Regions from separate parts of the Rhizobium binae genome, predicted to be linked through region 3. Evidence: riboswitches for the same ligand, from Rfam matches in the RefSeq annotation. Region 3 holds a riboswitch; each other region holds the start of a gene.
The links. A riboswitch is a leader RNA that binds a small molecule or an ion and turns the genes downstream of it on or off. The one in region 3 is predicted to bind cobalamin.
Positions count from the first base shown of each region.

Region 1: linked by a shared signal. The riboswitch ahead of cobU (bifunctional adenosylcobinamide kinase/adenosylcobinamide-phosphate guanylyltransferase) and the one ahead of J2J99_RS17870 (CbtB domain-containing protein) in region 3 are both predicted to bind cobalamin.
Region 2: linked by a shared signal. The riboswitch ahead of bluB (5,6-dimethylbenzimidazole synthase) and the one ahead of J2J99_RS17870 (CbtB domain-containing protein) in region 3 are both predicted to bind cobalamin.
Region 4: linked by a shared signal. The riboswitch ahead of nrdH (glutaredoxin-like protein NrdH) and the one ahead of J2J99_RS17870 (CbtB domain-containing protein) in region 3 are both predicted to bind cobalamin.

Region 1 covers NZ_CP071604.1:2,649,464-2,651,656, reverse strand. Annotated here, with positions in the region: gene J2J99_RS12990 (chloride channel protein) at 1-39, opposite strand, end outside; cobalamin riboswitch at 295-691, shown strand; gene cobU (bifunctional adenosylcobinamide kinase/adenosylcobinamide-phosphate guanylyltransferase) at 890-1,414, shown strand; gene cobW (cobalamin biosynthesis protein CobW) at 1,421-2,193, shown strand, end outside.
Region 2 covers NZ_CP071604.1:2,508,391-2,510,583, forward strand. Annotated here, with positions in the region: gene J2J99_RS12290 (DUF2865 domain-containing protein) at 1-252, shown strand, start outside; gene bluB (5,6-dimethylbenzimidazole synthase) at 256-945, opposite strand; cobalamin riboswitch at 988-1,174, opposite strand; gene J2J99_RS12300 (methyl-accepting chemotaxis protein) at 1,410-2,193, shown strand, end outside.
Region 3 covers NZ_CP071604.1:3,654,152-3,656,344, forward strand. Annotated here, with positions in the region: gene J2J99_RS17860 (hypothetical protein) at 1-105, opposite strand, end outside; gene J2J99_RS17865 (CbtA family protein) at 141-875, opposite strand; gene J2J99_RS17870 (CbtB domain-containing protein) at 887-1,096, opposite strand; adenosylcobalamin (AdoCbl) riboswitch at 1,095-1,250, opposite strand; gene J2J99_RS17875 (histidine phosphatase family protein) at 1,329-1,877, shown strand.
Region 4 covers NZ_CP071604.1:4,038,970-4,041,162, reverse strand. Annotated here, with positions in the region: gene J2J99_RS19710 (heavy metal translocating P-type ATPase) at 1-276, shown strand, start outside; cobalamin riboswitch at 481-707, shown strand; gene nrdH (glutaredoxin-like protein NrdH) at 969-1,190, shown strand; gene nrdI (class Ib ribonucleoside-diphosphate reductase assembly flavoprotein NrdI) at 1,204-1,608, shown strand; gene nrdE (class 1b ribonucleoside-diphosphate reductase subunit alpha) at 1,587-2,193, shown strand, end outside.

The DNA.
Region 1 (2,193 bases), 1.0 Mb from region 3:
CAGCGCCCGCAAGCGGCGCCGATCCAATTTCATGAGCATGGCTAAACAACTAGGCGGGGAGAGACCCGTTCAAGGGCGACGGCGCAGTCCGCTTGCAACGCAATTGCGGCGAAAAGCCGGCGCGCCGATCAAATATTCACGACGTAAGACTCTGATAAAAGACGATTTTTCCGGTAGACTCAGTCGTATTGGCCTATAGCTCCGTGGCTAATCCGGTGCGAGGCGGCCGCGAAGGTCGTTGACTTCAATCGCCGGCTTGCCTAACCATCTTTGCTATAAGGATGGTCGCCTGACCATCCCGACATAACGGATGGTTCCGGATCGGCGTTGCGCTCTTCCGGATGAAAAGGGAATGTGACGGGGCGGACCCAAGCCGGGCGCCTTCATCACAGCCGACCCCGCGACTGTAGAGCGGTTAGGGTCTTCCATCCGGCATTCAGCGCTTTTCGCCGGCAGCCAGCAATGGTGCGGGCGGGCGGAAAGGACGAGATGCCGGAAAAGCCACTGGAAATGCATGGTGAACAACCGGGGTCGGACGCCTCTATTTCTACGAATCGTCCACCTCTTCACCGAAGCAGCCGGGAAGGTGAGGCGGGTCCGCCGGCACGATCAGGGGCGACCGGTTTCCGGTCCGCCCCGATCGTGGCCGATACCCGCGAGCCAGGAGACCTGCCATCCCGTGCCGGGCGAAAAGCCCAATCCAGGGCAAAGAGCCCGCTGCCAGCACGGAGGTTGTTTTGGCTGAACGAATGAATTCGGCTCTGCCTTGTGTGGCAGATGAGAGGCTTTCAGTCTCCTGCGTCGAGAACGTGGCGCCCCGCTCGACCGCCAGCTGTGGTATCTGCGGAGCAAATCGAGGCACCGACCTCCCCAGCAGGAGCGCCTCGGCATGACCGATTGCCTTCCCAATTCCACCCTCGTTCTCGGCGGCGCGCGCTCCGGTAAATCCCGCTTCGCCGAAAACCTCGTCACAGCGAGCGGCCTCGAGCGCCATTATATCGCGACTGGCCGGGCATGGGACGAGGAGATGCAGGCGCGGATCGATCAGCACAAGGCCGATCGCGGCTCCTCCTGGACTACGCACGAGGAGCCATTGGCGCTTGCCGAGCGGCTTGCGGCCATCGATGGCGCGGGCAGGGCGATCCTCATCGATTGCCTGACGTTGTGGCTGACCAATCTGATGATGGAAGGTCGCGATACCGCGCTACAGGCTGCCGCGCTTGCGGCGTGGCTGCCGCAGGCAAAGGCGCGCCTTGTCATCGTTTCCAATGAAGTCGGCCTCGGCATCGTGCCCGAGAACCGCATGGCGCGGGAGTTCCGCGACCATGCCGGCCGGCTGCACCAGATGATCGCGGCGAAAGCCGGCGAAGTTTATTTCATCGCGGCAGGGCTGCCGCTGAAAATGAAGGGTTGAAGTTCCATGAACCACCAGAAGATTCCCGCAACCGTCATCACCGGCTTCCTGGGTGCGGGCAAGACGACGATGATCCGCAACCTGCTTACCAATGCGGGCGGCAGGAAGATCGCGCTGATCATCAATGAGTTTGGCGATCTCGGCGTCGACGGCGACGTGCTGAAGGGCTGCGGCGCGGAGAATTGCACCGAGGACGATATCATCGAGCTCACCAACGGCTGCATCTGCTGCACGGTGGCCGACGATTTCATTCCGACCATGACCAAACTCCTGGAGCGAGACCAGCGTCCAGACCATATCGTCATCGAAACTTCGGGTCTTGCGCTGCCGCAACCGCTGGTCGCCGCCTTCAACTGGCCGGATATTCGCAGTGAAGTCACTGTCGACGGCGTCATCACCGTGGTCGATAGCGCAGCCGTTGCCGCCGGGCGGTTCGCCGACGATCACGATGCCGTCGATGCCCGCCGCGTCGAGGATGAATCGCTCGATCACGAGAGCCCCATCGAGGAGCTTTTCGAGGATCAACTGACCTGTGCCGACCTGATCGTGCTCAACAAGACCGACCTGATCGACACTGACGGCCTCGGCCGCGTGAAGAGCGAAGTCGCCTCACGCATCGCCCGCAAGCCCGTGATGATCGAAGCCAGGAACGGCGAGGTGCCGGCCAGCGTGCTGCTCGGCCTCGGCATCGGCACGGAGGGCGATATCGTCAACCGCAAGTCTCATCACGAGCTGGAACACGAGGCTGGCGAGCCGCATGACCACGACGAATTCGACAG
Region 2 (2,193 bases), 1.1 Mb from region 3:
TACGAGGAGATGCGCGACAAGCAGGCCGTGAGCGAACCGCCGCAGCATGGCTCGATCACGACGATCCGCACCAATCCGGCGACAAAGAATGCAGCGACAACACCCGCGCCGCAGCCATCCGTTCCAGATCGTCCCTATGATCCCACGCAGAACAAGGTCCGCCAGGTCGGCCCGCAATTCTTCGCCGGCGACCAGGGCTCGATCGATCTTGCCAACCCGGCAACGCCAGGCCCTCAGCCGCAGCAGCAGTGACCGCTACTGCTCGCTCCGTCCCCAGCCATCATGGAAGACGAGTTCCTCGAGTGGCAGCCGCTGCCGCCAGCCTTTGACGGAAAGCTCCGGCTCGTCATACAGCCGATCGACGAAGCCGGCGCAGAGCCAGGCGACCACCTCGATATGATCGGGGATACCGAGAATGGTTTTCAGCTCGCCTTCGCGAAAGATACTGACCCAGCCGATGCCGATCCCTTCGGCGCGCGCCGCAAGCCAGAGGTTCTGGATGGCGCAGACCGTCGAATAGGAATCCATCCGCGGATTGTGCGTGCGGCCCAGCACGACGCTGCCGCTGCGTGTAGGATCGCAGGTCACGCAGATCCCAAGTGGCGCCTCGGCGATGCCTTCAAGCTTCAGGGAGCGGTACGCCTGCCGCCGCTCGCCGTCAAACATCAGCGCCGCTTCCTCATTCGCCTTGGCAAAGGCATCCCGGACACGCGCCCGCACCTCCGGTTTTTTCACCAGGATGAAATTCCACGGCTGCATGAAGCCAACAGAGGGCGCGTGATGGGCGGCCGTCAGAAGCCGCGCCACGACGTCATCCGGCAACAGATCGGGCAGGAACTGGCTGCGCACGTCGCGCCGCGTCATGATCGCGTGATAAACGGCCTCGCGTTCGGCGAGAGAAAAACCTGATGCCACCGACATGGCATCCTCATCAAAGGGTCGCATCGTCAAATCCCCAACAACGCAACCGCCCGCCGTCCGCGCGGGTTGGGTCTATCTTGCCAGGCCGGTCTTCTGACTTGGCGTCATCCGTCTGCCGCAGCCTTCCCGGCAATAGCCAGTGGCATGATGAAGCGGCAGGCGTCGGCCTTACAGCGTTGGGCACGTTCCGGTCCTGCACCGGATTCCCGATTCTCCCGCCTGACCGGCGGGCACCTGACCGGGCATCTATTTCAGTAAATGAGCACCGGGGCAAGAACCGGCGAGAGTGCGAGAGCGAAACAACTTTCGCCTGGCCTGCATCCCATTCCACTTTATCATTTATTCACATGTCAAATACACAATTCGTTTGCGCGTTTTGGGTTGCAACTCCGACATGGGCATGATCGCTCATAATGTGACCGTCAGCGTGGATGCCCGTGTCGATACGCCGGTCATGTCCGACCGAGCCGCAATTCCAGGCCCCGCGGATGTTCCAATTTTTGAAAACGATGCCTCTGACAGCCAAGCTGGCGGCGATTATCGTTGCCGTCAATCTTTGCGGCATTTCGGCCCTCGCCACCTATACCTGGGTGTATGAAACCCGGGCGCTGATCGACGGCGCCAAGGCAAACTGGTCGAAGGATGTGGAGCAGTTTGCCTCTCTGGCCGCAGGCGGCGTCAAATGGGGTAAGGCGAATGCGGTTCGCGAGGCCTATTCGCTTTACCGTGACGACCCCTCGCTCGATCTCGTGCAGTTTGCCGCATTCAACGCCGAGCCCACCGCCGTCGATAGCTGGTCACGCGACGGCATGGCCAGTTTGACCACGCCGGCCGATCTGGCGAAGCGCCTCAGTGCGAAACCCGACAAGACAACGGTCGATGATGGCGGGATATCAGCCGGATTGGTCACGATTATCGCCCCGCTGCCGGTGGACAAGTCAGGCAAGGCAACCGGTTACATCGTCACCAACTGGTCGGTCGAAAAGATTGCTTCCGAAGTCAGGCAGAAAGTCCTCGTATCGCTGCTCACGCAGTCGGTTATCACCGCGCTTGCCGTCATCGCCTTTCTTCTCGCCATGCGTAGCCTCGTTGGCCGCCCTCTCAGAATCCTCAGCGAGCGCATCGGCGCGCTGCAGAAAGGCGATCTGACCTCCCCCGTCACCTATAAAGAGAATGGCGATGAAATCGGCTTTCTCGCGCGGGCACTCGAGGTCTTCCGTCACGAGGCGATCGCAAAAGTCGAAAGAGAGCAGGCTGCTGCCGAGCAGAGCG
Region 3 (2,193 bases):
GAGGCCGGCATGGCTGCCCCCGGCGCTGCGGCCGTGGGCAAGGCAATTTCCGGCAATGAAGAGCAGCGTGCCCGCACCGAGAACCAGCCCCCGGGTCAAGCCCAACGGCGAGAATGCAGCGAGCCTACCGGTAGACGGGATCACTGAAATGCCGGCCGCGTCCCGCCTTTGGCGGCAAGGCGCTTTTCCGCCAGTACCCCGAAGGCAAGGCCGAGCACTGCCCAAAGGATCGCGTGCATGCCGAGCGAGGTCGTGCGGAAACGCCAGAGCACCATCGCGGAGAAATTCTCCGGCACCTCGTTGATCGGCGGCAGCAGAAAGAGCACGAGGCCGATGAAAACGAGATAGGCGGTGCCGGCGACGATCGCGCCGTTCCAGAGACCGAAACGCTCGGAAAGACGGCGTGAAAGCGCGACCGCCGCGATCAGCGCGGCAAGCGAGACGACGATCATCAGGAAGAACAGCTCGGTCCTGACGCCGATCGTATCGGGATTGCCGACCGCCGGCGGGTTGGCCGGGTATTTAATGCCGGGAACCAGGACGACCGCCACGAAGGCGGCGATGGCGATGACGGCCGAGGTGCCACGCGCCGAAAGGCTGCTGAAACGGCCGTGGACGAAGGCGAAGGCGAGCGAGAAAAGACCGCCGACGGCGATGCTGTAGGCCATCACGCCGGTGAAAAGGCCGATCCCGGCCTGCGTGGCGCGGCTGACGATTTCGGGTTCAGCAGCTTCGCCGGCCGCCTGCGCGCTCGCCTCCTCGAAGGAGATCGCCGCATCGACCAGCGGCTCGCCGAAGACACGGGCGAAGGCGAAAACGAGAATGCCAGCAATCAGGCCCGCGAGCATGCCGCGAAGCAGAAGATTTCCAACCATGTCAGATTCCCTTAGTGGCAGGGAAAGCCGAGGAGGTGACGGCCGTCATGCACGAATTCATGCACGTACATTCCGTTGAACAGCGCCATCGCGCCTTCCTCGGTGCCGACGAAATAGACGGCTATGAGCATCAGCAGACCGCCGAAGATGGCCCAGGGCAGGATTTCTCCTACGGGGATCGGCGCCGGTGCCGCGACGGGCGCGAAAGTGGTGTCAGACATGTATTCCTCCGGAATGACGCGTTCAGTCGAAAGAGTGCTTGTGCGGCAGGGTCTGACTTCCAGCGCGAAGACCTTCGACACGCTGGTTACAGTGGCGCGACCGCGCCGGATTTTCACCGGCTTCCAAACCCGCAACGCCACGGTTATATCTGCTCGCCGGAGAGACTGTCAACGAAACTTCACCGAGCCGGCAAGGCTCGTCCCCATAGCATTCCGGGAGATGAGATCGATCGTGAATACGCGCCTCACCTGGATTTGCCACGGCGCGACGGCGGCAAGCCGCAAGGCGCTGTTCCCGCTCGACGAACCGCTCGATGACAGGGCAGCCGAGGAGGCCGGCAGGATGGCCGCCCTGCCCCGCGCCGACCGCATCATCACGAGCCCCGCTTTGCGTGCCCGCCAGACCGCCGAAGCCCTTCGTCTTCAAGCCGAAACAGACCAGGCGCTACGCGATTGCGATCACGGCCGCTGGGCAGGCAGGCCGATCACGGCGATCGGGGCCGAGGAACCTGACGATCTCTTGGCCTGGATGAGCGATCCGGAAGCCGCACCGCACGGCGGTGAGAGCTTTTTGGCTCTGCGCAGACGCGTTGCCGGCTGGATGGATGAGCAATCCCTGCTCGCAGGCCATGTGATCGCCATCAGCCACGCAGCCGTCATCAGGGCGGCGGTCGCGCATGTGCTTCAAGCGCCGCTTTCCGCCTTCTGGCTGATCGACGTCGAGCCGCTCGCCGTCCTTCGCATGACCAGCAACGGACAGCGCTGGTCGCTGCGCCTTTAGATGTGGAGCCTTTCCTCGCCGTCAGATCCGAACACCGTGGCCAGGAAAGAGCGGCGCATTAGCGATCCCTGATAAGATCCAGCCTTACGCAAGCAAATCGCGTCATCTCTATTCAACCGGGTTTGACCGGGACTACTTCCTTGTCCCAAGGAGATGGAAGACATGGCATATGACTGGAGTGGGGAACGCACGCGGCGCCTGCGCTTGATGCGTGTCGCGACCTTCATTATCGTCGGTCTGGTCGTCAGCGTTCCGCTGCTGATCGTCACCACCTGATAAAGCGAGACAGGGCGAGCGATGCGGCAGCACGCTCGTC
Region 4 (2,193 bases), 380 kb from region 3:
ATTGCCATGGGCGGCGGCACCGACGTGGCGCTGGAGACGGCCGATGCGGCCGTGCTACACGGACGCGTCGGCGACGTGGCGCGAATGATCGCGCTTTCGCAGCGGACGATGCGCAATATTTTTCAGAATATCACCATTGCGCTCGGGCTGAAGGCTGTCTTCCTGGTGACGACGATCATCGGGATGACCGGGCTCTGGCCGGCGATCCTCGCCGATACCGGCGCCACCGTGCTGGTGACGTTCAACGCGCTCCGGCTGCTTCGAATAAGGGGATAGGCGCTTGTCTATTCGGCTCGATTCGAGCCTTCGAAATTGAAGATCGCAGAGCCGGCTACAGGCGGGCTCTATTCGTTCCGATGTTCTCCACAGCCCATTTTGCTTAAACATTCGTTATCCATGTTTTTCACAGGAACGCAGCGATTTCAGCCCGCTCGTAACGCGATGCATCAACCACCCATTGACGCTTTTCTCGATTCGCGTACTATATCTAGTGTTCGAGGTGCCTTCGATTCGTCAGGATCTGGGGGCGAAGATGGGAATACGGTGCGTTTCGCCATGATGGCGCAACAAGGCCGGAGCTGCCCCCGCAACTGTAAGCGGCGAGCAACTGTCCGATTTCAGGTCACTGAGGCATGAGGCCTCGGGAAGGCCGGGGCAGGGTGCTTCGACCCGCTAGCCAGGAGACCTGCCTTGAACGAAACGTCCACGGGCGGGGTGTCCGGAAGGTCGCGTGCATGAAGCGGAATGATCCGCGCCTGTTGCGCTGCCCCGAACGTCCGCATGCGCACTTCGGGGTTGAAGTCATGTCCAGAACATCAAGGCCGCCGCCCGCACAAATCCGGAAAGAGATCGTATCGGGCGTTTAAGCCGCCGACTTTGCCAGATCACCATCAAGCGTTGCCCCGGACGTCGCAAGGCGTCCGATCCGAGTATTGCGTCCTGAATTCTTTGACATCACGAGGAACATGATGAGCGTTACCGTCTACAGCAAACCTGCCTGCGTCCAGTGCACCGCCACCTATCGCGCCCTCGACCGCCTGGGCGTCGATTACGATATCGTCGATATCTCGCAGGACGCCGAAGCGCTCGATCGCGTCCGCAGCCTCGGCTACATGCAGGCGCCGGTCGTCATCGCCGGCGAGCGGCATTGGGCGGGTTTCCGTCCCGATATGATCAGTGCGCTCTCCTGACCGGAAAACGGCGGTGGGGCTGATCGTCTACTATTCCAGCCGATCGGAGAACACCCACCGATTCGTCACCAAGCTCGGGCTGCGCGCGGCGCGCATTCCTTCTAGCGGCGGAGAGGCGTTGCGTATCCGCGAGCCTTTCGTTCTCATCGTGCCGACCTATAGCGGCGACAGTGGCAAGGGTGCCGTTCCCAAGCAGGTGATCCGTTTCTTGAACGATGCGGAGAATCGAGGACACATCCGGGGCGTTATTGCCGCGGGCAACAGCAATTTCGGCGAGACATACGGGCTCGCCGGCGACGTGATTTCGCAGAAATGCCAGGTGCCCTACCTCTACAGGTTCGAGCTCATGGGCACGGAAGAAGATGTCGCCAACGTCAAACACGGAATGGAACGATTTTGGACACGGCAACAACTCTGACGCGGGATGCGGGCGCAAAACCGCATAGCACTTTTGCTCACCCCGCCGGCGAACGCCCTGTAAAAGCGGCGGAAACGCTGGACTATCATGCGCTGAACGCCATGCTGAACCTCTATGACGATGAGGGACGGATCCAGCTCGACAAGGACCGCTTGGCGGCAAAGCAGTATTTCCTGCAACACGTGAACCAGAACACCGTGTTCTTTCACAATCTCAGGGAAAAGCTCGATTACCTCGTGACCGAGGGCTACTACCAGCAGGAGGTGCTCGACCAGTATTCCTTCAATTTCGTACGCGAACTGTTCGATGAGGCCTATGCCCGAAAGTTCCGTTTCCCGACCTTCCTCGGTGCGTTCAAATATTACACCAGCTATACGCTGAAGACCTTCGACGGAAAACGCTATCTCGAGCGCTACGAGGACCGCATCTGCATGGTGGCGCTGACGCTGGCGCGTGGCGATGAGGCCCTTGCCCGCGACGTGGTCGACGAGATCATTTCCGGCCGGTTCCAGCCGGCGACGCCGACCTTCCTCAACGCTGGCAAGAAGCAGCGCGGCGAACTTGTCTCCTGCTTCCTGCTGCGGG